3 regions of the Arthrobacter sp. AIWTK1 genome follow, and region 2 is predicted to be linked to each of the others. Evidence: predicted binding sites of a transcription regulator. Region 2 holds the regulator's gene; each other region holds the start of a gene.
What was found. Region 2 encodes LexA, which represses DNA repair genes until DNA is damaged. Its sites were predicted from a motif close to TCGAACANNTGTTCGA; they were not measured.
Positions count from the first base shown of each region.

Region 1: a site for LexA is predicted at 5,040-5,055, ahead of AC1MDG_RS11620 (DUF6504 family protein). Genes of this name have one in related genera too.
Region 3: a site for LexA is predicted at 3,396-3,411, ahead of AC1MDG_RS19865 (LexA family protein). Genes of this name have one in related genera too.

Region 1 is NZ_CM155287.1:2,541,909-2,551,961, reverse strand. Features, by position in the region: gene AC1MDG_RS11665 (thioesterase family protein) at 47-850, shown strand; gene AC1MDG_RS11660 (DUF2177 family protein) at 908-1,297, opposite strand; gene AC1MDG_RS11655 (lipoate--protein ligase family protein) at 1,290-2,063, shown strand; gene AC1MDG_RS11650 (mycoredoxin) at 2,164-2,421, opposite strand; gene AC1MDG_RS11645 (SOS response-associated peptidase) at 2,600-3,328, shown strand; gene AC1MDG_RS11640 (VOC family protein) at 3,336-3,758, opposite strand; gene AC1MDG_RS11635 (chorismate mutase) at 3,773-4,099, shown strand; gene AC1MDG_RS11630 (hypothetical protein) at 4,134-4,520, opposite strand; gene AC1MDG_RS11625 (hypothetical protein) at 4,660-4,977, shown strand; gene AC1MDG_RS11620 (DUF6504 family protein) at 5,135-5,467, shown strand; gene AC1MDG_RS11615 (DNA polymerase III subunit alpha) at 5,464-8,964, shown strand; gene thrS (threonine--tRNA ligase) at 9,107-10,053, shown strand, end outside.
Region 2 is NZ_CM155287.1:1,622,762-1,632,814, reverse strand. Features, by position in the region: gene AC1MDG_RS07485 (DUF1844 domain-containing protein) at 202-600, shown strand; gene AC1MDG_RS07480 (MFS transporter) at 680-1,990, opposite strand; gene AC1MDG_RS07475 (SseB family protein) at 2,049-2,948, opposite strand; gene priA (bifunctional 1-(5-phosphoribosyl)-5-((5-phosphoribosylamino)methylideneamino)imidazole-4-carboxamide isomerase/phosphoribosylanthranilate isomerase PriA) at 2,962-3,708, opposite strand; gene AC1MDG_RS07465 (hypothetical protein) at 3,763-3,921, opposite strand; gene hisH (imidazole glycerol phosphate synthase subunit HisH) at 3,922-4,683, opposite strand; gene hisB (imidazoleglycerol-phosphate dehydratase HisB) at 4,680-5,306, opposite strand; gene AC1MDG_RS07450 (histidinol-phosphate transaminase) at 5,398-6,516, opposite strand; gene AC1MDG_RS07445 (LysM peptidoglycan-binding domain-containing protein) at 6,594-6,944, opposite strand; gene lexA (transcriptional repressor LexA) at 7,420-8,169, shown strand; gene AC1MDG_RS07435 (ATP-dependent DNA helicase) at 8,242-10,053, opposite strand, start outside.
Region 3 is NZ_CM155287.1:4,325,816-4,335,868, forward strand. Features, by position in the region: gene AC1MDG_RS19845 (thioredoxin family protein) at 43-405, shown strand; gene AC1MDG_RS19850 (rhodanese-like domain-containing protein) at 425-808, shown strand; gene AC1MDG_RS19855 (MBL fold metallo-hydrolase) at 927-2,336, shown strand; gene AC1MDG_RS19860 (class I SAM-dependent methyltransferase) at 2,512-3,294, opposite strand; gene AC1MDG_RS19865 (LexA family protein) at 3,425-3,856, shown strand; gene AC1MDG_RS19870 (Y-family DNA polymerase) at 3,849-5,165, shown strand; gene AC1MDG_RS19875 (prolipoprotein diacylglyceryl transferase) at 5,189-5,947, shown strand; gene AC1MDG_RS19880 (hypothetical protein) at 5,944-6,303, shown strand; gene AC1MDG_RS19885 (radical SAM protein) at 6,300-7,904, shown strand; gene AC1MDG_RS19890 (hypothetical protein) at 7,913-8,293, shown strand; gene AC1MDG_RS19895 (DUF3846 domain-containing protein) at 8,304-8,654, opposite strand; gene AC1MDG_RS19900 (low molecular weight protein-tyrosine-phosphatase) at 8,816-9,364, shown strand; gene pabB (aminodeoxychorismate synthase component I) at 9,361-10,053, shown strand, end outside.

The sequences.
Region 1 (10,053 bases), 920 kb from region 2:
GATAGTGTGTTCTGGGATCATCACCAGCCATGCGAAAGGGTCGACGTTGACTGCTGCACTTCCGGAACTTGCCGAGGGCGGGTTCTATTACGAGTCACTGGGCGGCGGACGGTTCCGTTCCACGATTCACGCCCAGGGTGCCTGGAACGAGCACGAACAGCACATGGCGCCGGCCTCGGGAATCATGGCGGACTGCCTGGAGCGGCATGCGCCGCGGGACGACGTCCGCATGGCGCGCCTGAGCTACGAGATCCTGGGGCTGATCCCGGGCGGCGACTTCGAGGTCGTCACCTCCACGCTCCGGCCCGGCCGCACCATTGAACTGCTGCAGGCCGAACTCGTCGCTGCAGGGCGGGTGGCCATCCGTGCCACCGCATGGCGGATGATCACCTCCGACACTTCGGCAGTCGCCGCTGTGGAAGATGGACGCATTCCCGGCCCGGAGGACTGCTCTCCGTACGACGGCGCCAGTGTCTGGCCCGGAGGCTACATCCGTTCCCTGGAAATGCGCGTAGCGGACGGACACCGGCCGGGCTCCGGAACGGTGTGGCTCCGTACCGGGCATCCGCTCACTGACAAGGCGGACAGCGGTGACCTGGCGCGGCTGATGGGCCTGGTGGACACGGCCAACGGAATCGCGGCGCGCGTACCTCCGGGCAAGGACAGCTTCGCCTTCCCCAACCTTGACCTGCAGATCCACATGTACCGGAAACCCGCCGGCGACTGGCTTGGCCTGGACAACGCCGTCTCCTTCGGTGCGGACGGCATCGGGCTGACGTCAACAGTGCTCCACGACCTCGCCGGGCCGTTCGGCCGGGCAGAACAGATCCTGACCCTCCGTAAGACGTAGCCGCCGCGGAAAGCCCATTATTGTTGCTTTGTTGTTCGTGTGCTGGGCCTGCTGCGCCTAATTCTTGTGGAACACCAGCCAGCCGGCCAGCGTGGCCAGGCCCGTCAGCGCTGCGCCCCACAGAATGTCCACGATAATCAGCTGCAAGGGCCACGTCTTCAGCGTCGCGGCGTTGGTGAGGTCGTAGGTGGCGTAGGCGAAGGCGCCCAGGGCGGCACCGTAGCCCACGGCGCTGAGCCAGCTGCCGCCGTCGAGCGCGGGGCGCAGGGCGAAGAAGACAATGCCGGCAATGTAGATCACGTAGAACACCACCGCGTACCCTAGATTGGGCTTGTCGGCCAGCAGCTCACCAATCTGTCCGCGGTAAAAGGGGTTCATCGTCTTCAGCCAGATGGCGTCAATGACGGCAAACGCAGCGGCGACGACCAGGAATTGCAGAATGACCATAAGGGAGCTTAGCAAGATGCAGCACACGGCCGGCGCACCAGCCACGCTGACCATTGTCCGGCAGGAGGAGTCGCTGGGGGCGGCCCGGGACCTGGAATTCGGCATTGAACTGTTGGGCATGGCCAAGACCGGGCGGATCGGGCCGACGCTCAGGCTCTACCGCCCGGCTCCCACCGTCGCCTTCGGCCAGCGCGACGCGCACCTTCCGGGCTTTGAGGCTGCTGCCCTGGCTTGCCGGGACCTTGGTTTTGAACCGCTCGTACGGAAGGCAGGCGGCCGGGCCGCGGCCTACCACCAGGGAACGCTGATCGTGGATCATGTGGAACCGCATGCCGATGCCATTGCGGGAGCCAAGGGGCGCTTCGCCTTCTTCGGCGGCCTGCTGGCGGACGCGCTCCGAAGTGCAGGGGTCCACGCCGCCGTCGGCGAAATCCCGGGTGAGTATTGCCCGGGGGAGTTCAGTGTCCACGGCCTGGACCCGGCAGATCCGCAGCACAGGGTGAAACTGATCGGCACGGCCCAGCGGGTGGTGTCCGGCGGCTGGCTGTTCAGCTCGGTCATCGTGGTGGAAAATTCGGCACCGATCCGGAAAGTCCTGGAAGCGAGCTACGCCGCCCTGGGGCTCGACTGGGACCCGGCAACTGCCGGCGCGGTGGACGACCTCGTCCCCGGACTCGACGTCGCGGCCATCGAGGCCGCCGTCATCAACACCTACGCCGGGTATGCGCAGCTGGAGCACGCGGACTTCGCCAGCCTGCGGGGCTAGCTCCCGGGGCCGGTCTTCCGGGGCCGTGCCGCCCTGACATGGGCGGGGCATACAGAAGGCCGGGCACCAGGTGCCCGGCCTTCTGCCATAAACGAAACGCCTAGGCCGCGAGCCGGCTCTTCACTTCGGCGGCCGACGGGTTGGTGGCGGCGGTACCGTCCGGGAAGAGGACGGTGGGGACGGTGCGGTTGCCTCCGTTGAGCTGTTCCACGAGGTCGGCCGTGCCTTCGACTTCTTCGATGTTGATCTCGGTGTAGCCGATGCCCTGCGCGTCCAGCTGCTTCTTCAGCCGGTTGCAGTAGCCGCACCAGGTGGTCGAAAACATGGTGATGGTGCCGGATTCGGGAGTGAAATCCACGGAGTTCTCCTCAAGCTCGTAATTGCTCGTCGTTATCAAAGCAGATGTCTTTGTCCTCAACCGTAACCCGGCGGCCGGTATTCCCCGGGCGCCGGGGCGCCGCTGCCCTGCGCGGGTTACGCCGGGTGACACCGCCTGCGGGCGGTGGCATGCTGGTGCCATGTGTGGACGCTACGTGATGGCCAGGGCCGTCGGGGACCTGCTGGCAGAGTTTGACGCCGAACTGGAAGAGGAGCTGGTGGTTCCGCCGTCGTGGAACGTTGCCCCGACCGCTGACGTGCCCATCCTGCTCGAGCGGCTGGTGGACGGCAGCCCGGTCCGGCAACTGCACGTGGCCCGCTGGGGGCTGGTGCCGTCCTGGGCCAAGGACCCTTCCATCGGCTCGAAAATGATCAATGCGCGCAGCGAGAGCGTCCTGGAGAAGCCGGCGTTCCGCAAGGCGACCCGGTCCAGGCGCTGCGCGGTCCCGGCAGACGGCTACTACGAATGGAAGGGTGAAGGGCGCGGCAAACAGCCCTACTACGTGCACCCGAAGGACGGCCGGCCGCTGGTATTCGCCGGCTTGTATGAATGGTGGAAGGATCCGTCCAAGCCCGAGGGGGGTCCGCAGCGCTGGATGCTGTCCACTTCCATCATGACCACGGACTCGCCGCCGGACGGCTACGCCGGGGGAGTGCTGGCCGAACTCACCGCCCTGCACGACAGGGTGCCGCTGCCCATGGACCGCGAGACCATGCAGGCGTGGCTGGATCCGCAGGCGGATGATGCCGCCGGCCTGGTGGATCTGGTCCGGGCCGGTGCGCACGACGTCGCTGAAGGCTGGACCATCGATGCGGTTGGCACCGCCGTCGGAAACGTAAAAAATGACTCGCCGGAACTCATCCAGCCGGTCGGAAGCCTGTTCTAGCCGCCCCTCAGACCGTGACGTTGCCGGCGGGGTCCACGGTCCATGTGGGATTGAAGGCAATTTCCCACCGGAAGCCGTCCGGGTCGGCGAAGTATCCGGTGTAGCCGCCCCAGGGCTGGGTTTTAGGCGAAGCCACCACGGTGGCACCGGCAGCCTCGGCATCGGCCATGACCCGGTCCACATCCGCCGTGCTGCCCACGTTGTGGCTCAGGGTGATGCAGGGGACCCCGGCAGGGCTGTCCACGGAGGCCTCGGCCTGCATCTGGCCGGCGTCCCAGAGGGACAGAATAAGGCCATGGTTTGCCTGGATGAACACCACTTCGCCGGGGACTTCCCGGTGAACCGGCCAGCCGAGGCCGTTGATGTAGAAGGCGCGGGAGGCATCAACACTGCGGACGCCCAGTGAAATGAAGTCGACTCGAGGCTGCATTCTTAGATACTGTCATGCACATGCCCACAAATCACGGACACGACAAAGACGCCCAGGCCGACAGGGAGCAGCTCGCAGCTGTCCGCGTGGCCGTCGATGAAGTTGATGAGCAGATTGTCACCCTGATTGCCCGCCGTGAACGCCTGATCAGGATTTCCGGCACGTTGAAAGGCGACGACGCGGAGGTCCGGGCTCCCGGCCGGGTGGAAAAGGTCATTGAACACGTCCGTGCCGCCGCCGAGAAAAAGGACATCGACCCGGACATCGTGGAGAAGACCTACCGGGCAATGATCACGGCTTTCACTGAGCTTGAAATGAAAGTGCACAACGCCAGCAACTAGCGGCCGGCAGGACTTTGTGCCGGCAACACTTTGTTCAGAGGGCTTCCTCCACGGGGACGTTGGCCTGGTACTCCCTGCCGTCGGCGTCGCTGAAGGCGGTCATCAGGTGGCCCTTCTCCAGCCCCAGGACGGTACTCATGGGGAAGTTGCCGGTAATGGTGCTGCCTGAATGCTCCACGCCGCTGAGGTCGAAATTCTCTTCCGTGCCGTCGTGGCTGAAGCAATAAAAGGACACAGCTTCGCCGTTCATGAACTCGATTCCCATTCTTCGTTGATGGGAATGATCCGGTGTGGCCGCCACGAGGCCCACCACGTAGGCGCCCGACCCGGGGATGTTGCCGTCTATATCAAAAGTCGCCACCAAGGTGGAGTCCTTGGCGGCGATGGCTACGTGCTTCAGGAGTGCGTTATGGGAGCTCATGGCTTCATCTTGCTCCCTGCGCTCCCGTCCGTCCACCCCTGATCCACGTTTCGTCGTGGCATCAGCGCCGCCTCATTAAGTTCGAATATACATTCTAATATTGTCGGGTTGCCGGAGTGGCTTCAATCCGCAGGCGCGCGTGCAACTCCCGTTCGGGGTGGCACTGCGGAGGGTGGCCGGGGAGCCGGATGTCTGCGCCATGAGCGCCATGCAGGACGAAGTTTTCGGCGGTCCGGTGTCGGTCAAGAACGCGGAAGCGCTCCTGCGTCGCCTGGCGGAAGGCGACGGGATGGAACTCTGGGTTGCCGAAGACCGCGGCTCAATTGTGAGCGCAGGCCGCCTGGAACCGGCTTGGCAAGGAGTGCTCCACAGCGATTCGACCGAGCACTCACGGCCCATCCTTGAACGCTGCGGGTTTCTCCGGGTCTCAACACACCCCTATCGTTGGCAGCGCTGAAGCCGGGCCGGACCGGGAGCATGGGTAGGTTTTGTCCGGGCTCCGGCGTAGACTTGATTTATTCGAAGATATATTCGAACTAATCATTTCAGGTTTCTACCTTCCGGCGGTGCGATCGCCCGTTACGGGAAGGGTAGTGCAGTTCCGGGAGGCGCCGATGGGCTTGTTCAGCGAGGGTGTCGACGTCGTCTGCACGCCCGCCGGCCAGCCGTACTCACTCACCTGGGCAGGGCGGCACTACACGGTCTGCGCAGAGCCCGTGCACTGGTTTGAACGCCGGGAGTGGTGGGTCGAGGAAACCCGGGCACCGCTGGGGACCGGCCCGGGACTGGTGGATCACGAGATCTGGCGCGTCCAGGTCCGGCCTGCCGATGCCAAAGCAGTACCGGAATCCCAGGAAACCCTCACCCTGGACCTGACTCGGAACATCGGCAGCGGGCGGTGGAGGCTGCTGAAGATCCACGATGCCCTGAGGCCGCAATCAGCGTGAGTTTCACACATCTTCACGTTTCCACCGCCTTCAGCGCCCACTATGGCGTCTCCTGGCCGGATGAGCTCGCCCAGGCGGCTGCCGCCGACGGGGCAACTGCTCTTGCCTGCACTGACAGGGACGGACTGTACGGCACCGTCAAACACCTCAAAGCCTGCATGGCGGCCGGTCTGGATCCCGTCGTCGGGGTTGACCTGGCGGTCTTTGACGACGACGGCGACCTCCGCACCCGGCTCGCGGGCCGCGTCGTCGTACTTGCCCACGGACACAACAACGGTGCCGGCTACCGCGCCCTTTGCCGGCTGATTTCGGATGCCCATGCCCGTACCTCCGGCAAAGCCGGGGGAGCGGTGCCCGTCGCGGTGACCCGCGCCGAAATCGCAGCCCGGGCACTGCACCCGGAAACCCTCGAACCTGTGCTGACCGTGCTGGTGGGGCCGGATTCAGACGTCGGCCGGGCAATGGGCGGGCGCCGGTACCTTCGCCCCCGCACACTCTTCAAACAATGGCTGGACGGTATGCCGAAAGGAACCGTGGCAGCCGAAGTGGTGTCACACCTCAGCGCACCCGGAGAACCGCTGAGCACCGCCCATGCCGTGCGCATGCTCAAGCTTGCCGCCGAGTACGGCGTTCCGGCAGTGCTGACCAACGCGGTGCGGTACTGCGCGGAGGACGGCGCGGCCACGGCGGACGTGCTGGATTCAGCCCGCACCTTGAAATCGCTGCCCGAACTGACGGCGGAGCCGTTGTTGCAGCCCAACGGACGGGGGTGGCTGAAAACTTCCGCCCAAATGCTCGAACTCGGCCGGGAAATCATCCATGCCGCGGGATACGGCACCACTGACCTAACACGGCTGTTCGGCCAAACCGAGGCGCTCGCGGACCGCTGCCGGATGGATCCCGTGACGGATGTGGGATGGAAGCAGCCGGTGGTTCCTGAAGCATCCGTCATCGGCATCGAGGGCGATCCCCTGGTTGAACTGACCCTGCGCTGCGAAGCGGGGATCGGCCGGCGGTTCCCGGGGATATCAGGGCGGGCCGAGGCGGAAATGCGGGGTCGGCTGGACCACGAACTGCGGATCATCGCCAACCTCGGGTTCGCCTCCTACTTCCTGACCGTGGCCGAGGTTTCCCGGATGATCCTGGACATGGGGGTCAGGGCTGCAGCCCGGGGCTCCGGCGCGTCCAGCCTGGTGAACTACCTCATCGATGTCAGCCAGGTGAACCCCCTGCAGCACGACCTCATCTTCGAACGGTTCCTTTCCCGCGACAGGGCAACACTTCCGGACATCGACATCGACGTCGAAAGTGCCGAGCGGCACAATGTCTACCGGCGGATCTTCGACCGCTTCGGATCGGAACGCGTCACCCTCATGAGCATGCAAAACGGCTACCGCGCTCGCGGTGCTGTCCGTGATGCCGGCATGGCGCTTGGCATGGATGACGGCGACATCGGTGAAATCGCCAAGCAGCTATGGAGATTCTCTGCCCGGAACTTCCGTGAAGCCCTGGTGGAAAAACCCGAGCTGAAGGAGTTCGCTGGCCGGGTGGAGCAGCGCGACTTCACCGAAAACCAGCAACTGGACCTGCTCGTCGACCTGACCGAGAGGCTGGACCGCCTGCCGAGGCACATCTCCATGCACCCCTGCGGTGTGATCCTTGGCGACGCCACCCTGCTTGACCGGACCCCCGTCCAGCCCAGCGGCCTCGGCCTGCCCATGAGCCAGTTCGACAAGCACGACATGGACCCGATGGGGATGCTGAAGCTGGATGTCCTAGGGGTCCGGATGCAAAGTGCCATGGCCTTTGCCGTCAGGGAAGTGGTCAGGCTGCACCCGTCCAAAGCGGAAGTGGCGGCGGCCGGCGATCATCCTCCCGGGCCGGACGGCACAGGGCCTGATTTCATCGCGGCTGACGGGCACATTGACCTCAACGCCGTACCCTTGGACGACGAACCAACCTACGAGCTGATCCGGAGCACTCACACCCTGGGCTGCTTCCAAATCGAATCCCCGGGGCAGCGGGAGCTGATCGGCAAGTTGGCGCCGCGTGAATTCAATGACCTCATCATCGATATTTCGCTGTTCCGTCCGGGGCCCATGAAATCGGACATGGTGCGGCCCTTTCTGGAACACCGCCACGGTTTTGCGCCGGAGGTCTATCCGCATCCGGACCTCAAACCCGTGCTCCAGGAAACCCATGGCGTGACGGTGTTCCATGAACAGATCCTGAAGACCTTCGATGTTATGACCGGCTGCGGGCTGGCCAGGGCTGATGAGTTCCGCCGCGCCCTGGGGAACGAAGTCCTGGAGCCGCAGGTGGAGGAGTTCTTCCGCAAGGAAGCCCGGGAAAGGAAATACGCCCCCGACGTGGTGGACAAGGTGTGGGGAACCCTGAAGGCTTTTGGCAGCTTCGGCTTCTGCAAGGCACACGGGGCTGCCTTCGCCGTGCCCACCTACCAGTCTGCCTGGCTGAAGGCCCACCACCCGGAGGCGTTCCTGGCCGGCCTGTGGGAACACGATCCCGGGATGTACCCCAAACGGCTCCTGGTGGCCGAAGCGCGGCGGATGGGAATCCCCATCCTGCCCCTGGATATCAACAGGAGCCAGGCTGAGTACCGCGTGGAGCGGGTCGCGTCCGGACCGGACCGGGGCAAGCTGGGCATCCGGCTGAGCCTGAACGGCATCTACGGGCTCTCAGGGGCTGAACTCAAAAGGATCGTGGCAGGGCAGCCCTACGACTCGCTGGCAGACCTGCGGGCCCGATCCAGGCTGAGCCGGCCCAGCATCAAGCGGCTTGCCCAGCTGGGAGCCTTCGACACCCTGCACCGCGAATCCGGGGGAGCCGCCAACCGGGCGGACCTCGTCCACCACCTCCAGGCCCTCCAGAACCGCCCGGGCAAGAAAGGCATCGAGGTCATCGACGGCCAGCTGTCGCTGCCCCTGGGCGATGTTGAACTGCGGAACCTGAAACCGGCACTTCCTGCTCCAAGCATGATGGAGAACGTCAGGGCCGAACTTGACCTGCTGGCAGTGGATGTCAGCGAACACCTGATGACAAGCCACCGGCCACTGCTCGACAAGCTGGGAGTCACCACGGCGGATAAGCTCCTGGGTCTAAGGAACGGCACCGAAGTACTGGTGGCCGGGGTCAGGGTCGCCACGCAGACGCCACCGATGCGTGGAGGGCGCCGGGTGGTTTTCATCAGCATCGATGACGGAACCGGCTGCGTGGACTCCGTGTTCTTCCATGAGGCCCAGGAACTGGCCGGTCCGCTGCTGTTCGGCACCCGGCTTCTGCTGATTCGGGGCAACACCCGCCGGACCGGACCGCGGGGGATCAGCATCAGCGCCACCATGGCGTGGGACCTCAGCCGCACAGAGACCCTCCCGTACCCGGTCCCGGCTTCCGGGATCCCGGAGCACCGGGAACCTGAGCTGCCCGGCCCCTTGGACGGAATCAGCCGCAACCTCGCCATCACCGGGCTGGGCAGCTGAGCTTCACTCCGGGAGCATCAGGCGCACACGCCGACGTGGCCGCTTTGGTCGCCCCATCTCTCAACCGATAGCATGGACGAGGCTGGCTGTGGTCCCCGTACGCCACAAGCTACGAAGCCTTAACTTTGAATAGGAGACACCCGTGTCAGATGCCCAGCAGATCACCCTCATCGTCGACGGCGAAGAGACCAAGGTGACTACCGGGACCACCGGCGCGGAACTCTTTTTTGAGCGCCGCGACGTCGTAGTGGCCCGAGTTAACGGCGAACTGAAAGACCTTGACCAGCCGCTCCCCGAGGGCGCGGACATTGAAGGCGTCACCATCGATTCCCCGGACGGGCTCAACGTCCTCCGGCACTCGACTGCCCACGTCATGGCCCAGGCCGTCCAGCAGCTTCGCCCTGACGCCAAGCTCGGCATCGGCCCCTACATCACGGACGGGTTCTACTTCGACTTCGACGTCGCCGAGCCGTTCACTCCGGAGGATCTGAAGACCCTCGAAAAGATGATGCTCAAAATCATCAACCAGAACCAGAAGTTCGTCCGCCGCGTGGTGTCCGAGGACGAGGCGCGCGAGGCCATGAAGAACGAGCCCTACAAGCTTGAACTGCTGGGCAAGAAGAACAACGCCGCCGACGCCGGTGAAGGCGTCAACGTCGAGGTGGGTGCCGGAGACATCACCATCTACGACAACGTGGACCGCAAGAGCGGCGACAGCGTCTGGTGCGACCTGTGCCGCGGCCCGCACCTGCCCAACACCAAGCTCATCTCCAACGCCTTCGCCCTGACCCGGTCCTCGGCCGCCTACTGGCTGGGCAACCAGAACAACCAGCAGCTGCAGCGCATTTACGGCACCGCCTGGCCCACCAAGGACGCCCTGAAGGCCTACCAGGAGCGCATCGCCGAGGCTGAACGCCGCGACCACCGCAAGCTCGGCGCCGAGCTGGACCTGTTCTCCTTCCCGGACGAGCTGGGCTCCGGCCTGCCGGTGTTCCACCCCAAGGGCGGCATCATCCGCAAGGCGATGGAGGACTACTCCCGTCAGCGCCACGTCGACGCCGGGTACGAGTTCGTCTATACCCCGCACAT
Region 2 (10,053 bases):
GGACCGCCCGACCAAGTACCCGGCAACCTTGGCTTCCGCGGAAATGACTTCCGGGAAAACGGCTGACGCGGGTGGGAGAGAACTCCGCTTGCAAACTGAAGTCGATTCTACAGACTGAAGCCCGGATACTGCACATTCGCAGTAGCGGGTTCCACATAGCAAAATAACGACATTCAGTCGGTCTGTGACAAGCTTACCAGTATGAGCACTTCAGACAGTAATTCACACGTTTTCGAGCCCGCCGCCGGTCAGCGGGACGGCCAGGAGCAGGTGTCGCAGCAGATCCGCGACATCTCCGAGGTCCCTGCCATCGAGGTCATCACCACCGCCGCTGTGCACCTCATGAGCGCGTCGGCCGTCAAGCTCGGCCTTGCCGCCGAAGAAAATGCCGAGGAGCTCAAGGACCTGGATGAGGCCCGCAAGCTGATCACCGCCCTGGCCGGACTCGTGACCGCCGCAGCGCCGGAGATTGGTTCCCAGCACGCCGGCCCGTTGCGCGACGGGCTGCGTTCCCTGCAGTTGGCGTTCCGCGAAGAGTCGACTATTCCGGACGCCCCCGGCAAGGGTCCGGGGGAAAAGTACACCGGGCCGGTTAACTAGGCACTTCAACGGGTTGCACGACGGCGGCGGGCGGACCAATCCGGTCCGCCCGCCGCCGTCGTCGTGTCTGTCCGGGAATTTAGCCGGCCTCGGCAACCACGCCGCGCCGACGCCTCCGGTGCTGCAGCGCCAGGCCGAACAGGCAGAGCACAACCCCGGCAGCGCCCACCGAAACAAATCCGGCGGACGGCCCGATTCCGTCGATGAACACCCCCGCCAGGGGAGCGCCGAGGGCCACGCCGGCAGTGAGCGCGGACCCGTACCAGCCCATGGCCTCGCCGCGGCGGGCCTCCTCCACAAGGTCCGCCACCTTTTCCGACGCAGCGGACAGGACCGGAGCACACAGCAACCCGGGCAGCAACGACAGCAGGCACAGCGTCAGCGTGTCCCGGGCGAACCCCATCGGGATGGTGAGGGCGGCCATGCCGAGCAAGAGGAGAATCGGCGAAACCGGCCGGTGCATCGCGCCGTAGAGGAGGCCGCCGACCACGGAAGCCGCGCACCAGAAGAGAAAGACCAGCCCGATCTCCGCCTGATGGCCGCCGGTCTCCAATGCGGCAACGATCCCCACGTCCGTGCCGCTGAGCACCATGCCTGCCCCGGCGGCCACGGCGAAGACCGCCGCCACGGCTGCGGTAAACCAGGCGAAGTTGTGTGCCACCTTGTGCCGCAAGCCTGAGCGACGGAGCTCACCGGCCGCTACGGGAGCGAGTTCCGCCGCTGCTTCCTGCAGGTGCGCCGGAGCCGCCGCGACGACCGCCACTTCCGCCCCTTCCTGCTGGTCCGTTTCGTATTCTTCATCCGGCGCCGCACTGCGGGTGGGCGGGTTGAACCACATCAGGAAGAGTCCGGCCAGGGACGTGCAGACGCCCACCACAGTCAGCCCTACAACCGAGTACCCGGCGGTGGCCACAATGGCGCCGGCGGCCGGGCCGAGCATAAAGACCAGTTCCGTGGAGATCGCATCCAGCGCGAATGCCGTCCGCCGCTGCTCGCCGCTTGCCAGCACGCCCAGGGACTGTCGCACCACGCTGAAGATGGGCAGCGTGAGGAGTCCGCCGACGAACACGAGCGCCAGCAGCCACTGGTAGGAAACGTGCGGCACCACGGACCAGATGACAGTCTCCGAGACCACGGAAGGAATCAATGCCTTGCGAAGGCCTACGGTGTCCACCCGCCGCCCCCGCCACGGTGCACCGAGGGCGATGCCAATGGTCATCACCGCTGCCGCGGCCCCGGCGGCGGCATAACCCTCGCCCAGGGTCAGGACGATGTGCAGCGTCAGCAGCACTCCGGCCGCGGAGTGCGGAATGCGGGCTATCATTCCGACAGTCAGCAGACGCCTGATGGGCCTGACTGCCAAGAGCTCCTTGTAAAGAGCGAAATTCACGGGCTACGTCCTTCATCCTGTCGGAGGGAGGACCGGGGTGTGCCCCGCCTGCCGCCGGCTACTCTGCTGCGCGCTGCAACTTTACCTCGATCGAGTCAACCCGCTCGGCGAAGACTGCATTCCGGGACCACTCGGCGTTAAGTCCTGCCACGAGTGCCTGGACGCCGGCCGCATCCAGGCCGTCTGCCAGGTACAACACCACCCGGAGCTCCGGGCCCGGGCCGCCGCCCGGCACAATAGCGCCGCCGGCTGTTGCCGAGGCGACACCGCCTCCCGGCGCGAGTTCGACACGCCGCACTGGCGGGTAGCCGGCTGTTGCCTCCGCCATGGCGCGGGCAAGCTCAGGATCTGCGTAGGACGGCAGCCATTCCTGCTGCTGGGCGAGGGCCCAGACGGCCGGCCGGCGGACGACGAACGTGTACTCGGAGCCGGGGTCCAGGACCAGGAGTTCGGCGCCTTCGGACACCGCGGACAGTGCCGCCCGGGCGGCATACACCGCCACCGGCCGGGCCCGCGGGTGCCACGCTTCCAGCGCCGCTGCCGATGTGAAGACGGGCATCGCCGTCCGCCCGTCCGGCGCCTTCAGCGTTACGAGCGCCATATCCGCTTGCTTATCCCCGTGGAGCTTGTCCCCGTGCTGCTTACCTTCCGGACCGGCCGGGTGTTCGCTCTCTTCGGCCAGCTGGGCAACAATCGGAACGAAAACCCGGGCGTTGGCCAGGGACGCCACCACGGCAGCTTCGTCGCCCGCGGCCGAGCGGAGAGCCGTGACGGCGGCGAGGAAACCGGCGTCGGCCGTGCCGTCGTCGTCCTCGAAGTTATGGATCTTCGCATCCTCGCCGGCGAGGCTGCGGCCCGCCCAGGGCTGCCCGGCGGAATCCGTGGCGCCGCCGGAGCCGGCCAGGGCGGCCGCGATGTGGCCGGGCAGTTCCCGGGGAGCTGGAGGTCGCTGTTCCATGTTGGCTGCCGGCCTAGCGGCGGCCGGCTACATCCAGCGCTTCCGGCAGCGTGAATGCTCCGGCGTAGAGCGCCTTGCCAACGATGGCGCCTTCAACGCCCAGGGGAACAAGGGAGCGCAGGACCTTGAGGTCTTCCAGGCTGGAGATGCCGCCCGAGGCCACCACCGGCTTACCCGTCTTTTCCACCATCCGGCGGAGCAGCTCAACGTTGGGGCCCTGCAGGGTGCCGTCCTTGGTGACGTCGGTGACCACATAGCGGGCGCAGCCGGCTTCTTCAAGGCGTGCCAGCACGTCCCAGAGGTCGCCGCCTTCCTTGGTCCAGCCACGGCCTGCCAGCGTGGTTCCGCGAACGTCGAGGCCGACGGCGATCTTGTCGCCAAAGCGGTCGATGGCGCGCGCCGTCCACTCCGGGTTTTCGAGGGCAGCGGTGCCCAGGTTCACGCGGGCAACGCCCAGGTCCAGGGCCTTTTCGAGCGACTCATCATCGCGCAGGCCGCCGGAAAGTTCCACCTTGATGTCCAGCCGGCCCACCACTTCGCGGAGCAGTTCCGCGTTCGAGCCGCGGCCGAAGGCGGCATCCAGGTCCACAAGGTGAACCCACTCGGCGCCCTGTTCCTGCCAGTTGAGCGCAGCTTCCAGCGGCGTGCCGTAGCTCGTCTCGCTGCCGGCTTCGCCCTGGACCAGGCGGACCGCCTGGCCGTTCACGACGTCGACGGCGGGCAGCAGTTCCAGTACGGGCAGCGGCGTTTCGGTGGTCATCTTCAGGTCCTCAGGTTGTAGTGAAGCTGCGTTGATCGGGAGGTTCGGGCCCGGCTAGCTGGCCGGCAGGGTAAGCAGGTAGGCAGCCAGCAGCGCCATCCCGGCCAGAACGTAGAAAATCATCTGGGTCCAGAGGGGCTTGTGCTGCTGCCTGAAGGACAACGCCCCGCCGACGAGCAGGCCGGCGAGGCCCATCAGGACGATCGACCACATCTAGGCGGCCGGTCCGGTACCGGCAGGGGCGGCTGCGGGGGCGGCACCCTGGCCGCGCCGCAGGCTGTTGACCCAGTTGCGGAGCAGCCGGGCGCCGGCGTCGCCGGACTTTTCCGGGTGGAACTGGGTGGCGCACAGCGGCCCGTTCTCCACGGCGGCGACGAACGGTGCGCCGTGTTCGGACCACGTGACGAGCGGGGCCGCCATGCGGGGCTGGATGACGTCAAAGTCCCAGTGCTGCACACCGTAGGAGTGGACAAAGTAGAAGCGTTCGTTTTCGACGCCCTCGAAGAGCCTGGATCCTTCCGGAACCTTCACGGTGTTCCACCCCATGTGGGGCACCACTTCGGCAGGGAGCAGTTCAACTTTGCCGGGCCACTCCCCCATGCCCTCCGCTTCGGTGCCGTGCTCCACTCCGGCTTCGAAAAGCACTTGGAGGCCTACGCAGATGCCCAGGACGGGACGGCCGCCTGCGACGCGCCGGCCGATCATCCGGATGGCGTCCACTGCCTTGAGTTCGCGCATGACGGTTTCGAAGGCGCCGACCCCCGGCACCAGCAGTCCGTCGGCATTCAGGACGTCTTCCGGCTTGGCGCTGAGGATCACCTCGGCGCCTGCACGCTCCAGAGCCCGCACGGCTGAGCGGACGTTCCCGGAGCCGTAGTCCAGGACGGTGACAGTGGGCTTGCCCTCGGGAGACGCCGGCTTCGCATTCGCGGCAGGATCAAAAATAGCTCCGTCGCGAAGGACCGGGCCGGTCACAGTGCACCCTTGGTGGAGGGGATGCCCTCCACGCGGGGATCAGGTTCCACGGCTGCGCGCAACGCCCGCGCAAAAGCCTTGAACTGGGCCTCCACGATGTGGTGCGGATCCCGGCCCGCGATGACGTTCATGTGCAGGCAGATGCCGGCGTGCAGGGTGATGGCTTCGAACACGTGACGGGTCAGCGAACCCGTGAAGTGCCCGCCGATCAGGTGGTATTCCTGGCCCGCAGGCTCTCCGCCGTGCACCAGGTAGGGGCGTCCGGAGACGTCAACCACGGCGTGGGCCAGGGCTTCGTCCAGGGGCACCGTGGCTTCGCCGAAGCGGCGGATGCCGGCCTTGTTGCCCAGGGCTGTACGAAGTACCTCGCCAAAGGTGATGGCGACGTCCTCCACGGTGTGGTGGACGTCGATGTGGATGTCACCGGTAGCTTTGACCGTCATGTCGATGAGCGAGTGCTTGCACAACGCCGTCAGCATGTGGTCGTAGAACGGAACCGAGGTGCTGATGTCCGAGATGCCCGTGCCGTCAAGATTGATTTCGACGAGCACGGACGATTCGCTCGTGGAACGCTCCATGCGTGCGGTCCGGGCCTCGGCAGCAATGGATCCGGTGGTGCTCATGTGTTGTGTCCTTTGGATGTAAGGAGGAATTCCGTGTGGGTTCAGCGTCGTGGCAACCGGCTCCCTGGGGAACCGGGGGTCTGAGTCCAGTTTAGGCCGGGACGCTGGGCTGACCGGTCAGGATCAGTTCCAGGGCCTCCAGGAAGGCTGTGGTTTCCGTCTCAGTGCCTGCGGTGACGCGCAGGTGCCCGGGGATCCCGACGTCCCGGATCAGGACCCCGCGGTCGAGCAGGCCCTGCCAAACCCCGCGCGGGTCCTCGAGCCCGCCGAAGAAGACGTAGTTGGAGTCGGACGCGGCGGGTTTGAGGCCCATCCTGGTGAGTTCCGTGACGATCCGGTCGCGCTGCCGCTTGATGTCTTCGACGTCGGCCATGAGCGCCTCGCGGTGCGTCAGGGCGGCCAGGGCAGTGGCCTGGGTGATGGCGGAGAGGTGGTAGGGCAGCCGCACCAGCCGCAGCGCGTCAGCCACCTCAGGCGCGGCCGCCATGTACCCCAGGCGCGCACCGGCCAGGGCAAACGCCTTGCTCATGGTGCGGGACACGATCAGCCGCTCACGGCCCGGAAGAAGGGTCAGGGCGCTGGGCGTACCGTCGTGGGCAAATTCGTGGTAGGCCTCATCGACGATCACAACGGTCTGGCTTGCCTCGCCTGCGGCGTACACGGCCTCCACCACATCCAGTCCCAGCCCGGTGCCGGTGGGATTGTTGGGTGAGCAAAGGAAGACGATGTTCGGCTGAAGTTCCCGGACCTGCCGAGCCGCCGACTCGGCACTGAGGCCATAGTCCTCTGCACGCTGGCCGACGATGTATTCAGTGTCGGTCCCGCTCGCCAGGAGGGGGTACATGGAGTACGTGGGCGGGAACCCGAGCGCCGTGCGCCCGGGCCCGCCGAACGCCTGCAGGATCTGTTGCAGCACTTCGTTGGACCCGTTGGCCGCCCAGATGTTTTCAGCCCCCAAGCCGTGGCCGAGGTACTCCGCCAGGCGTTCCCGGAGTTCGGTGAACTCACGGTCCGGGTAGCGGTTTAGTCCTGCGGCAGCTGCGGTGACGGCTTCGGAGATGGCCACGAGGACATCGGCAGGAACGCCATGGGTATTCTCGTTGACGTTGAGCAGGATGGGAACGTCCAGCTGCGGCGCACCGTACGGGGTGAGGCCACGCAGGTTGGTCCGGAGGGGAAGTCGGTTCAGGCGCTCTAGCTGGTCAGTCACTTCAACAGTTTAAGTGAGGGTGGCCGGGCCACTGAAACTGTGACGCCGCGGCCCCAGCCGACGGCCATCTCCCGGGCCTAGTTCGAGGGCACGAAGATCTGCTGGCCAGGCATGACCTTGCCGCCATCAAGGTTGTTCAGCTGGACGATGTCGGCCACAACATCGCGGGTGTCGCGTTCCGGCGCCACGGAGCCTGCGATCTCCCACAGGGACTGCCCCGGCTGAACCGTGACCGACACGGTGGGGGTCACTGAGAGCTCGGACGCGGAATCCGCCGCCTTCGCAGGCGAGTTCAAGAACCCGGCCAGCGAGATCAACAGCACCGTCAACAGGATCAGCGGCACGCCCACCAGGACGATGCGCCCCCTGCGCGTCAGGCGGAGCGGCGGCTGCGCAGACCTGACCTTCGCCGTCCTGGCAGCCTTCACCGCCGGACGCTCTTCCCAGTTGAAGCCCTGGATTCCCGACACGCCCGCTCCCTGCCCTGCGGACCGCGGGGACTCCGAAGTGTGATGGCCCCGGCCCTGATTGGCCGAACCCTTGTGACGCGAACCCTGAATAGCGCTTGTTGCTGACATGAACTGAGCCCTCCTGGACCTGACTGTGCCGCTCGGCATGTTCCTGAAGCTGCCATCCGCCCACCCGGTCTTCGAACATAGAACCGAATGGAGCTTGCGACTAGAACACATATTCGAACTTTGCTGGTTCCGTTCTAGCACTTATTAACGAACATTGTCGAGACTCACTAGAACAAATGTTTGAAAAAGCTGTGGGGCTGGCCTACGTTTGAGCTACAGAACAACCACTTCTGCAGTTGATCAGCAGGGTCTGACATTTTCAGGCCGGAAGTTCCCGGCAGCTGCAGCCACGGAGGCCGGGTGGAACGGAAAGGCGTTGGCGAACATGGCAGCACAAGCCACCGGCGGCAGGGCTACGCAGCGGAGCCAGCAGTCACCAGCGAAGCCGAAGGGCCTCACGGTGCGGCAGAAGAAGATTCTGGAAACGATCCAGCGGTCCGTCAATGACAACGGCTATCCGCCGTCGATGCGTGAAATCGGCGACACCGTGGGCCTGGCCAGCCTCTCCAGCGTCACCCACCAGCTTTCGCAGCTCGAGAAGCTGGGGTACCTCCGCCGCGACCCGAAGCGTCCGCGTGCCATGGAAGTCCTGATGCCGCTGACCCTGGACGAAGGAACCGCCAAAATCTCCGGTGTGGAGAAGCCTGCACGGCTACGCACCGTTGGTGGACTGGCCGTCTCCGAGCTAGCCACCGCAACGGACACGGCCATGGTCCCGCTGGTCGGGCGGATCGCAGCAGGCGGCCCGATTCTGGCTGACCAGATGGTGGAGGACGTGATGCCGCTGCCAAGGCAACTGGTTGGCCACGGTGAGCTCTTTATGCTGAAAGTGACCGGCGACTCGATGATCGACGCGGCAATTTGCGACGGCGACTGGGTTGTGGTCCGCCGGCAGAGTGACGCGGTCAACGGCGACATCGTGGCCGCCCTGCTGGACGATGAAGCCACAGTCAAAACGTTCCGCCAACGGGACGGCCACACCTGGCTGCTGCCACAGAACACGCAGTACGAGCCCATCCTCGGCGACCACGCCAACATCATGGGCAAGGTTGTGTCGGTTCTCCGCTCGCTGTAGCCGCTGCCCGCCCGCGGCCGGGCAGCCGTCGTGACCGGATGCCCGGGCGGCGCGCCCTGACAGCTGTCGGCGTCAGCCGGCGGCAACCTCTGACGGAGCCTTTGCCAACCTCGACAGGGCGGCAACCGCAATCGCAGGATCGGTGGTGGGCCAGAACGGCGGCAGGGCAGCCCGGAGGAACCCCCCGTAGCGCTCTGTGGAGAGCCGGGAGTCAAGGACGGCCACAACGCCCTTGTCGCCCGTAGAGCGGATCAGCCGGCCGGCCCCCTGGGCGAGCCGGATCGCCGCGTGGGTGGCCGACACCGACATAAAGCCGTTGCCGCCCGCCTGGGCCACCGCCCGGGAACGCGCCGTCATTAGGGGATCGTCCGGCCGGGGGAACGGAATCCGGTCGATGACCACCAGCCGGCACGAACCGCCGGGAACGTCGACTCCCTGCCAGAGCGACATGGTGCCGAAAAGGCAGGTGTCCGGTTCGTCCGCAAACTGCCGCACCAGTGCTGTCATGGTGGATTCGCCCTGGCACAGGATGCTGACGTCCAGTCGCGGGCGCATGGCCTCTGCCGCCTCCTCCGCGGCCCGCCGCGACGAAAAGAGACACAGTGCCCCGCCGCCGGACGCCCGGATCAGTTTCTCCAGCTCGTCCAGCGCTTCGGGTGACGTTCCGCGGCCGGGCTTCGGCAGGTGGCTGGCTACGTAGAGAATCCCCTGCTTGGGGTAGTCGAAAGGCGAGCCGACGTCCACACCGGTCCAGCTGGGTGCGCCCGGACCCACCAGCCCGAGCCCTCCTGCGGCCGGCTCGAAGGCGGATCCGATTGCGAGGGTGGCGGAGGTGAGGACGACTGTATGGCCGGCAAAGAGCCCATCGCGCAGCTTCCCCGCCACGCTCAGCGGGGCGATGTTAATCAGCGCGGGGGCGGCGTCGTCCGGCTGGGAGTAGCCCTGTTGCGGATCAAACGTGCTGTTCCGCGAGAACCAGACAACCTCGCGGTTCTCCCGGGCGGCGATCAGGCGTTCACAGAGCTCGAGGATGACCATGAGGCGGGAGCGCGCAAGCTGGCGGCCGCCGTCGGCCGTGTTGGCGCTGTCCCCCTTCGAGTCGGAAAGGGCGGCCCGGCAGGCTTCCCGCAGCTGGTCCACGCAGTCAAGCTGTTCGTCGTTGAGGCCATTGGGCAGGAGGCCACTGGGGACGCCGGCAATGGCCAGCTCAAGGTTCGCGGCTGCGTTATTGAGCGCGTCCACCGTGATTCCGGTATTCTTCCGGGCACCCGAAGCGGCGGCGTGGACCATCGCCACGGACAGCTGCCCGGAGACTGCTCCCGTTACCCGATCCTGCAGCTCGTGCGCTTCGTCCACCACCACGACGTCGTACTCGGGAAGCACCGCCAGGCCCTCGAAGGCGCTGACGGCCAGCATGGCATGGTTGGTGACCACGACATCTGCCTCGGCGGCGTCCTGACGGGCCAGTTCGCTGAAGCATTCGGCGGCCATGGGACATTTCTGCGCCCCCAGGCATTCCATGGACGTGACGGACACCTGCCGCCAGGCACGGTCCGTCACACCCGGCATCAGTTCGTCCCGGTCCCCCGTTGCGGTCTTCTCCGCCCACTCGCGGAGCCGGACCACTTCCTTGCCCAGCTGCGACGCCGGGCCGCCCAGGGAGGCGGCGAAGTGCGGGACGCTGGTGTCCTCGCCCAGCGAGAAGAGCTGCCCTTCGGACGGCTCCTCGGAGGGGAACCCGCCGTCGAGCTTGTGCCGGCAGACATAGTTTGCCCGGCCCTTGACGAGGGCCACCTTGACAGGCCGCTCCAACGCGGGAGTGATGGTTTCCAGCAGCCGCGGCAGGTCCCTGCCCACGATCTGGGTCTGCAGGGCCAGGGTGGC
Region 3 (10,053 bases), 2.0 Mb from region 2:
ACCCCGCCCCCGCCCCACCGGCCACACGTAAGGAATTCAGCCATGGCAACCATCGACATCACGGAAGAATCGCTTGCCCGGACGCTTGAGGACAACGACATTGTCTTCATCGACTTCTGGGCCGGCTGGTGCGGCCCCTGCCGCATGTTCGCCCCCACCTACGACGCAGCGTCCCAGAAGCACCCCGACGTCGTTTTTGCCAAGGTGGACACGGAAGCCGAGCAGGCGTTGGCGGCTGCTGCCGGCATCACGTCCATCCCCACACTGATGGCCTTCCGGGACAAGACCCTCGTCTTCTCCCAGCCAGGCGCGCTCAATGCGGCAGGGCTGGAGCAGGTCATCCAGGGCGTCAAGAACCTCGATATGGCAGCACTGCGCGCGCAGGCAGCGCAGCATCAGTCCTGACGAATATTCACAGAAGCCGATGCGCAGTATTACGCCCGGCGGCCTGGCGGCAATCTGGCCCCGCACGGTGGTGGTGGACGTGCGGGGTCAGGACGAGTATGCCGTCGCCCATATCCCGGGCAGCCTGAACATCCCCCTCGATGAACTGCCGTTCCGGCAACAGGACCTGCCGAACAGCACGCTTTACGTCCTGTGCGGTTCAGGCAAGCGCAGCAGCCAGGCCACTGCACTCCTCACTGCCCAGGGCTACGACGCGGTCAACATCGCGGGCGGCATCGCGGAGTGGTACCGGGAAGGCCATCCGGTGAGCTATGCACCGCCGGCGCCAGACGAACCTCCGTCCGGACGCTGGAGATCTGTATTGGAGAAACTGGCGAAATGGCGCGCCCGAAGCACCCGCTGACGGTTCCAAAACCACAACGCCACGCCATTTGCGGTATACCCCCCGGGGTATTATGATTTTGAGTAGACCAACGGGGGGCCACCCAGGAACCCCACAAACTTTTACGAAGGAGAACCCCATGCTTCTCGAGCGCATCTACGATGAAGACCTCGCCCAGGCCAGCTACTTCATCGGCTGCCAGCGGAAGGGTGAGGCAGTTGTTGTCGACGCCCGCCGTGACATCGACACCTACCGCTCCCTCGCAGCAGCCAACGGCATGAAGATTGTGGCCGTTACCGAGACCCACATCCACGCCGACTACCTCTCAGGCACCCGGGAACTCGCGGCCGCCACCGGGGCCAAGATCTATGTTTCCGGCGAAGGCGGCCCCGACTGGCAGTACGGTTTCGACGGCGAGCGCCTGTTCGACGGCAGCAAGATCACCATCGGTAACATCACCGTGCAGGCGCTCCACACCCCGGGGCACACTCCGGAACACCTGTCCTTCCTGATCACGGACGGCGCGTTCAGTAGCGAGGCCGGGTACCTGCTCTCGGGCGACTTTGTCTTCTCCGGCGACCTCGGCCGCCCCGATCTCCTGGACGAAGCCGCCGGCGGCGTGGACACCCGATTCCTGGGTGCCAAGCAACTGTTCGCCAGCCTGCGCGACAAGTTCCTGACCCTGCCCGACTTCGTCCAGGTTTACCCGGGACACGGCGCCGGCAGCGCCTGCGGCAAGGCCCTCGGCGCCATCCCGTCCTCCACGGTGGGCTACGAGCGGCTGTACGCCTGGTGGGGCCCGTACCTGGCCGCCAACGACGAGCAGGGATTCATCGACGAACTGCTCGACGGCCAGCCGGACGCACACGCCTACTTCGGCCGCATGAAGCGCGAAAACCGCGAAGGCCCCGCCGTCATGGGCGAACGTGACCCGCTGCAGGAACTGGACACGGCCGACGTCGCAAGGAGCCTGGCAGAAGACACCCTGACCTTCATCGACACCCGCTCCAACGGTGAGGTCCACCAGGGCACCGTGGTCCGGTCCCTGAACGTTCCGGCCGGCAAATCCGTTGCCAGCTACGGCGCCTGGGTGGTCAACCCCGAGACGGACAAGAACCCGCTGGTGCTCCTGGCCAAGGACCAGGAACAGGCCCAGGACATGTGGGACCACCTGGTCCGCGTGGGCATCGACAACGTGGCGGGCTACCTGACCGGCATCGAGGGGCTGCCCACCTCCACGCCGAAGCTGATCCAGCCCGAGGAACTCGAGGGCTTCGACGCCGCCATGGTCCTGGATGTCCGCAACAAGACCGAGTACAAGGCCGGGCACGTTCCGGGCTCGTACCAGCTCAGCGGCGGCCGCGTCATGTGGCACCTGGATGAACTGCCCACCGCCGGCACCATTGTGTCCTACTGCCAGTCGGGCGTGCGGAACTCCGTAGCCGCCAGCGCGCTGCGCCGGGCCGGGTACGACGTCGTCGAACTTGACGGCAGCTACGCCGCCTGGGCCGCTATGGAACAGTCGCTGCAGACCGCTTCGACCCGCTAATCCCGCGGCCGGCCGACGCCGGCAGCGGATCCAACAGCACAAGACCCCCGCCCGGACATGTCCGGGCGGGAGTCTTTCGTTGGGTGGGAACGGAGAACTCCGTCACCGGGGGATGTTCTCCGGAGGCGGAAGGGCGGCACTTCTCGGAAGCCTGGACCCGGACGGCATTCGGGCGCTACTCAGCGCGGCCACGTCGCGCCAACCGAGCCAGATCCTCATCGGCCGAATCGGGCATGTCGGTTCCGGTTCTGACTTTGTCTGCCTCGAGGACGAAGAAGATGAAGGACAGGAACGCTGTCCTCTCGCCGTTGAGGATGCGCGGCGGAAGGAGTTCGTGCGGTGTGTCTGGAGATGGCTCTGGTTCGCTCACGGTGGCTACGCGGTATCCCGCCGACGTAAAGGCGCTGATCATCGCGTGAAGTGGTCGGTGCCAGAAGGTCAGGACCGCAGGCTCGCCAGCGAACTCGTAATCCTCCGAGTACTGCCGGATGGCGAAGTAGTCCTCGGCTGGTTGGTTGATCACGCTAACCGTGGGGTGGTTGACCGACAGGATCAGGCGACCGCCCGGCTTCAGTACGCGCCGCAGTTCGGCAAGTGGTGCCGACCAGTCCTCCAGATAGTGCAGGACCAAGGACGAGACAACGTCGTCGAAGGAGCCATCGGCGAAAGGGAGCGGCTTGCTGAGGTCCGCCAGGTAGAGGTCTGCGGTCGGACCCAATCGCTGTCTCGCCAATTCGAGCATCGCAGGACTGGAATCGAAGCCGGTCACGGCGGCTCCCTTCGCGGCCAGCGCGGCGGACAGCGGCCCCGAGCCACAGCCAGCGTCGAGGACCCGGTGACCGGTCACGTCGCCGGCAAGGCCAATCATCGCCGGCCGCTCGTAATAGGCGTTGAGGAGGCTGGACTCATTTTCAGCCGAGTAGTTCCCGGCAAAATCGTCATAATGATTGGACTTCACAACTCTTCCCCTTCAGGCGAATCCTCACGGGCGGACAATGGGGCTGATCCTAGCAAGCGAGGAGAATATCCAATGTCCGAGCCTGGGTCTACACTGAAGTATCGAACATATATTCGAATAAAGGTGTGTTGTGGGCATAGTTATCGGTCCCCGCGTGATAGATGCGGGCACATCCCTGCTGTCGGTGCTGATCTCTCCTGTACCAGTCGCAGCGGGGTACCCTTCGCCGGCGCAGGACTACTTTGACGGCCGGATCGACCTCAATGAACACCTCATCAAGGACATCACCAGCACATACATCGTGCGGGTGTCCGGAGACTCGATGGAAGGGGCCGGGATCAGCGACGGCGACGAACTGATCGTCAACCGCGCCCTGGACCCCAAGGACGGATCAGTGGTCATAGCGGTCCTGGACGGTGAGCTGACCATCAAGCGGCTCAGGGTCACGGCGTCCGGAGTGGTGCTGCAGGCGGACAACCCCCGCTATCCGGACATCCGGGTTCCGGCGTTGTCGGACCTGGTGATCTGGGGCGTGGCCACCCGCTGCCTGCACCATGTCTGAAGCGCTCGAGATTCCTGAAACGCGCGTACCGGGCCCGGGCCGGGAGATTGCCCTGGTGGACGTCAACTGCTTCTACGCCTCGGCGGAGCGGGCCTTCGATCCTTCGCTGGAAGGCCGCCCCCTGGTGGTCCTCTCCAATAACGACGGCTGCGCGGTCACCCGGTCCCCTGAAGCCAAGGCGCTTGGCATCCCGGTCGGCGAGCCGTGGTTCAAGATCGCGCCCCGCGCCAAGGAATGGGGGCTGGTGGCCAAGTCCAGCAACTATGAGCTGTACGGCGATATCAGCGCCCGTGTTATGGAGCTTCTGGGCCGCTACTCGGCCTGGCTGGAGGTCTACAGCATCGATGAAGCCTTCCTGGGAGTCAAAGGCACCCCGGACGAGCTCCTGCATCTCGGGCAGACCATGAAGACGGCTGTTCGCCGCAACATCGGGGTGCCGGTCTGCGTAGGAATTGCCAATACCAAGACCCTCGCGAAGCTGGCCAACAAATGGGCCAAGAACAATCCCGCCCTTAACGGCGTGTGCCGCTGGGACTCCATGCCGGCCACGGCCCGCGAAGCGTTGATGGGCCGGCTGTCCGTCATCGAGCTCTGGGGCGTGGCCGCCCGGCTGACAAAACGCCTGAACAGCATGGGCATCCACTCCATCCTGGACCTTGCCCGCGCCGATCCCGTGCGGATCCGGGACCGATTTTCGGTGGTTCTGATGCGCACGGTCCTGGAGCTGCAGGGCACCGCGTGCATCCCTTTGGAGGAGGAGCGCATTGGACGTGACCAGCTCATCTTCAGCCGTTCGTTTTCCACGCCCATCACCGCGGCCGCGGACCTGCGACAGGTCATGAGCGTCTATGGCCAGCAAGCCAGCGCCCGCCTGGCCAAGCACAGCCTGCAGGCCAAGGTGCTCACTGCCTTCGCCGGCACCTCGCACTACAACCCGCTGGACACGTCCTACCCGTCGGTCTGCGTCACGTTGCCCATGCCCACCGCGGATCCGGTGCTGTTGACCAGGGCCGCGCACGCCCTGCTCCCCCGGATCGAGGAAGGCACCAAATACGTCCGAGCCGGCATTATGGTCACCGACCTGCGCCCCACAGGCCAGCAATCGCCGCTGCCGGTGTTTGCGAACCCGCACGAGGAACGCGGCATCGGCATTCTGCTGGAGGACATCAGCCGCCGCTACGGGCGCGGCTCGGTGGGGCTGGGCCACGCCGGAATCCGGGGCGGCCCGGACTGGTCCATGCAGCGCACCATGCTCTCGCCCAGGTACACCACCCATTGGGACGAGCTCCCCGTGGTCAAGGCAGCCTGAGCACGCGCTGTTACACTCTGCTCATGATCGGGCTTCCCTTCGCGGGAGATGGGCTTGTGCACGGCGTTCTGACGGGGCTGGGAATCGTCGCAGCCCTGTTGTTTTACGCCTTTGAGAAGCGCCGCCGCGGCCTCTCCGATCCCCGGTTGTGGCCCATCGCGGGCTTCGCCGTCGCCTTCGGTGCCATCGGATCCCGCGTGCTCACCTGGGATATCTCCCGGCAGGTCTCCCTGGCGGACTGGTGGGGCAACGGAGACCGCAGCATCCTCGCAGGCCTGGTCGGTGCATGGTTCGGCGTCCACTTGGGCAAGCGGCTGACAGGCTACCGTGAATCCACCGGTGACCTGCTCGCACCCGCCGTCGCACTGGCCATGGTTCTGGGGCGGGTCGGCTGCCTCCTCACCGAACTGCCCGGCATCTCCACCGGCAGCGCCTGGGGAATCGTGCTCACCCCCGCGCAGGCAGCACTGATCGGCGGGACCCCCGGGGCCGGACTCCATCCGTCCTTTGCCTACGAAATCGTGTTCCACGCCGCCGCATTCGCCGTCATGTGGCGCTTCCGCGACAGCCTGGCGCACCCCGGCGACCTTTTCATCTGTTACGTGACCGCCTACGCACTGTTCAGGTTCGGCGTGGAGTTTGTCCGCGGCAATGAGGTGATCTGGCTGGGAATGAGCCGCCCCCAGTGGTTCCTGTTGGCGGTCCTCCCCCTTTTGATCTGGCGCATGCGGCGGGTGTTCGGGAAACCGGTCCGTCCTGAGTTGAAAGGAAGAGTGGCATGAGCGAGGACACCCCTGACGTTCCCCGGAACCCGCCGCCGCACCAGCAGGAGGAGCTGCCCTCTGAACCAAGGCGCGGCTCCATGGTGCTCGGAATCCTGCTGGGGGCTGTTGCCCTTTATGCCCTCTATTTCGGGACAACAGCTGGTATTGCTCCGGATGAAGGGTACAAGACTTTCCTTGCTGGGCCTGGAGCGTTCATACCAATCGCCGCGTATCTGGCGGTATCCGTTGTGCTGGCGGTCCGGCCACGCACGTCCCGGTTGGGTGCGGGGCTGCTTATTGGCCTGGGGGTCTTCACCCTGGTCGGGGGTGGGATCTGCGTCGCAGCCCTCGCGCAGATGAGAGGCCTGAGATGAACCCGTCCTCGTTCTCTTCCCGGCAAACGCCGCCCGGCCCCGGGCAGCCGCTGCGCGGCGACCGGATCCACCGGTATGTCACCGCATTCTGCCCCCGCTGCCACGAGACGAACCCTCCTCTTGCCCAGGTGCGGCGCCTGTCCGGGGCGCTGCTGATCCGTGACGACCGCGTGTGGCTCGAACGCGGCTGCCCCGACCACGGCCTGGTACGCACGCTGTACGACGAATCGCCCGAAATCCTCCGCTACCTGGAGAAATGGCAGGCGCCCACCAAACAGCACATCCCCGACCAGGCGGACAACTTCCGCCCCGTACCCGAGGCGTACGCCTACGGACTACCCGCCATGCAGACGCAGCACACGTGCATCCTTCTGCAGGACATCATCGAGCACTGCAATCTACGCTGTCCCACTTGCTTTACGTCCTCCGGCCCGCAGCTGCAAGGGGTGGCGCCGCTCGCCGAGGTGCTCGCGAACGTCGACGCACGGCTTGCCCGCGAGAACGGGCGCCTTGATGTATTGATGCTGTCCGGCGGCGAACCGACGCTCTACCCGCATCTCGCGGAGTTGCTGGAGGAGCTGGTTGCCCGGCCGATCGTCCGGATCATGGTGAACAGCAACGGCATGTTGATGGCGACCGACGACGAGCTGCTCGCCTTGCTGGCCAAGCATCGCGACCGCGTGGAGGTGTACCTCCAATACGACGGCCCCTCCAAGGAGGCGTCGATCCATCACCGCGGCGGCGATCTGACCCGCTTCAAGGATGCGGCAATCTCGCGACTGTCCGAGGCGGGGGTCTTCACCACCCTGACGATGACAGCAACCCTCGGCGTCAACGACGGCGAGGTGGGCGCCGTCGTCATGCGGGCCCTGGAAACCCCGTTCGTCGGCGGGGTCGCGCTGCAGCCGGTGTTCGGTTCCGGCCGCGGGCATGGCATCAACCCGATGGACCGGCTCACCCACACCGGCGTGCTCGAAAGGTTGGCCGGGCAAACCAACGGGGTGGTCTCGTGGCATGACCTGACAGCCCTGCCGTGCTCGCATCCGCACTGCGCGTCAGTCGGCTACATGCTGAAGGACGACGCCGGGGTGTGGCGGTCGCTGACGTCGCTGATCGGGCACGATCGGCTGCTCGCCTGGCTGGAGCTCAATCCTGACAGCATCGCCAACCGCATCGCCGACAGTGCAATTCCATTGGAGCTGCGCAGCCTGATGAAGTCCTCGCTGCTCGATCTGCTGAGCGAACAGTCGTCCCTGTCCCACCCCCGGACAGCGGATCTCTGGAAGAACATCTGCACCCAGTGCGACCTCGGGATAGGCACGCTCACCACGCTGGCGGCCGGCAAACTCCCGGGCCAGCAACAACGGCTGCGCAGGCTCCTGGCCGAACGCGTTACCCGGATCATGGTCAAGCCGTTCATGGACATTTCGACCATGATCGAGGAGAGGCTCACCCAATGCTGCGTGCACGTCGGAACCAAGAGCGAAGCCGGCGATCACCAGTGCGCCCCCTTCTGCGCCGTCCAGGCGTGGCCGGCCCTGTCCAGGCAACGGATGAGCACGGCCACGGGCGTCCGGCTGCTCCCGGTGCGCCAACTCTAAGGATGATGATGAGTTCCGATTCCGACGCGAAGCGCATCGCATCCGGCCCCCTGCCGTCGGAACTGCTGCGCGCCCACGTCGCCCGCCACGGCGCGCACGGCGGCCAGTCGGGCTACTTCCCGGACCCGCAGGCCAGCGTTCCCTTCGATCCGCTGCGCCTCTGCATCTTCGCCACGATCGCACTGCTGGGTTGGCTGACCGGCCCCGTTGCCTTGGCCGTGTTCGCGGCCATCGGGTTCGTCGGATACTGGAAAGCCCGTCGGAAGGGGCTGACAAAGTCGAAGTGCTACCTGCGCGACACCCGGCTTGTGCTCGCCTATCTCGGCATCCTCCTGGGCGCCGGGCTCTGGGGGGTGTACGCGCTGCTCGCGCGCCTGGCCGGCCTCTGAACCCCGGTCGTCAGGCTGCCAGCGGGGAGCCGAACATTTCTTCCGCCCGGCGCGACAGGTGCTCCGGTACGTCTGCCTCGCCGCCGCGCTCGGTCCGGCCCAGGAACACGGCCGTGCCCCTGGCCGCATCCGACAGGTCTAGCCCGGCCTCATGAATAAGCTGGGCTGCGCGGATGTTCGGCGGCAGGTTCATGAGGTGGCCTTCGGCGTTCAGGTAGACGTGCCAGTCGCCGCGGCTGACGGATTCCAAATGTCCCCCGACCAGCCGCTGGAGAGTGTCTGTAGTCGCCTCAAGGGCCACTGCTCTCAGGGCGTCACCCAACCGGGCCGGAATGACCAGTGCAGTACATGTAGTGCTCATTTTTCTTCCTCAGTACTCATAACTGAGATGCCATGCGATCTGTTCCCGGGCGCTGACCCGCGCCCACCGGATATGACAGGACTCGTAACGCTGTTCACCCGCCCGTAATGCGCACGGCCTGTGACTAGCCAAGAGGGGGCGCCATCCCCCATGCTTGCTCCATGTCCTCAATGTCGAGCCCATACCGGATCATCGCGGTGTGCACCGGAAATATCTGCCGGTCCCCGATGGCCGAGCTGATGCTGGCCGAGGCCTTCGCAGCAGCGGGGCTCGCCGGCGACGTCGTGGTGGATTCAGCCGGAACCACGGCCTATGAGGCCGGGCGCCCCATCGATCCCCGGGCCGCCCGTAAGCTGGCAGCCCACCAACTTGCCTCGGACCGGCACGTTGCGCGGGAATGGCGCCCCGAATGGTTCCGTGACCGCCACCTGATCCTTGCCCTGGATGTGGACCATTACGGCTGGCTGCGGGCCACGGCCCCTGACGGGGAGGCCTTGGCGCGGGTCCGGATGCTGCGCAGCTTCGATCCGGCGGTGTCCGGCCGGGACCTGCTGGACCAGGGCATCGAGGACCCCTGGTACGGGGGCCACGCCGACTTCGACGTCACGTGGGACCTCATCAAGGCCGCTGTGCCCGGGATCGTGGACCATGCGCGGCGGGAAGTGCAGCAACAGAACCCGTCCGGGCAGCAGGTACGCTCTATTTCATGACCCCTGCACCCGTGATCATTGCCATCGACGGCCGGTCCGGCGCAGGAAAGACCACCCTTGCAATCGAGCTTGCCGCGCGGCTGCGGGAGCACCACAAGGTGTCGCTCTTCCATCTTGAGGACATCTATCCCGGCTGGAACGGCCTCGCGGCGGGCATCGAGCGCTATGTCACCACCGTCCTCGCCCCGCTGAGCCGGGGCGAAGCGGCCGAATGGGTCAGCTGGGACTGGGAGAACCACTATGACGGCCCGGCGCGCACAACGCTGCCGGCGGAGATCGTCATCGTGGAGGGTGTGGGTGCCGCGGCCTCCTCGGCCCGCCCGCTGCTGGACGCCGTCGTGTGGGCGGAGTCCTCCGACGGCGACCGCCGCACCCGTGCCCTGGTACGCGACGGCAGTACCTACGAACCGTTCTGGGACCAGTGGGCCGCGCAGGAGGAGGAGTGGCTGGCAACGGACGCGGTGCAGGACCATGCAGATATCCAGGTGCTCAACCGGGCCGACGGCACCGCCCCCGATGACGTCCTCCGGGCACTCCAGTACCTGCCCGCCCTGGCTGCCGTGCTGCTGCCCGAGCTCTCGGCCCGCCGCGGGCTGCAGCTCCATGCCGAGCGTCTGGACTGCGTTCCCGACGCCGCCCTGCTCTTCGACTCCCTCTACGGCCGTTCGCCCAATGCCGTGTGGCTGGAT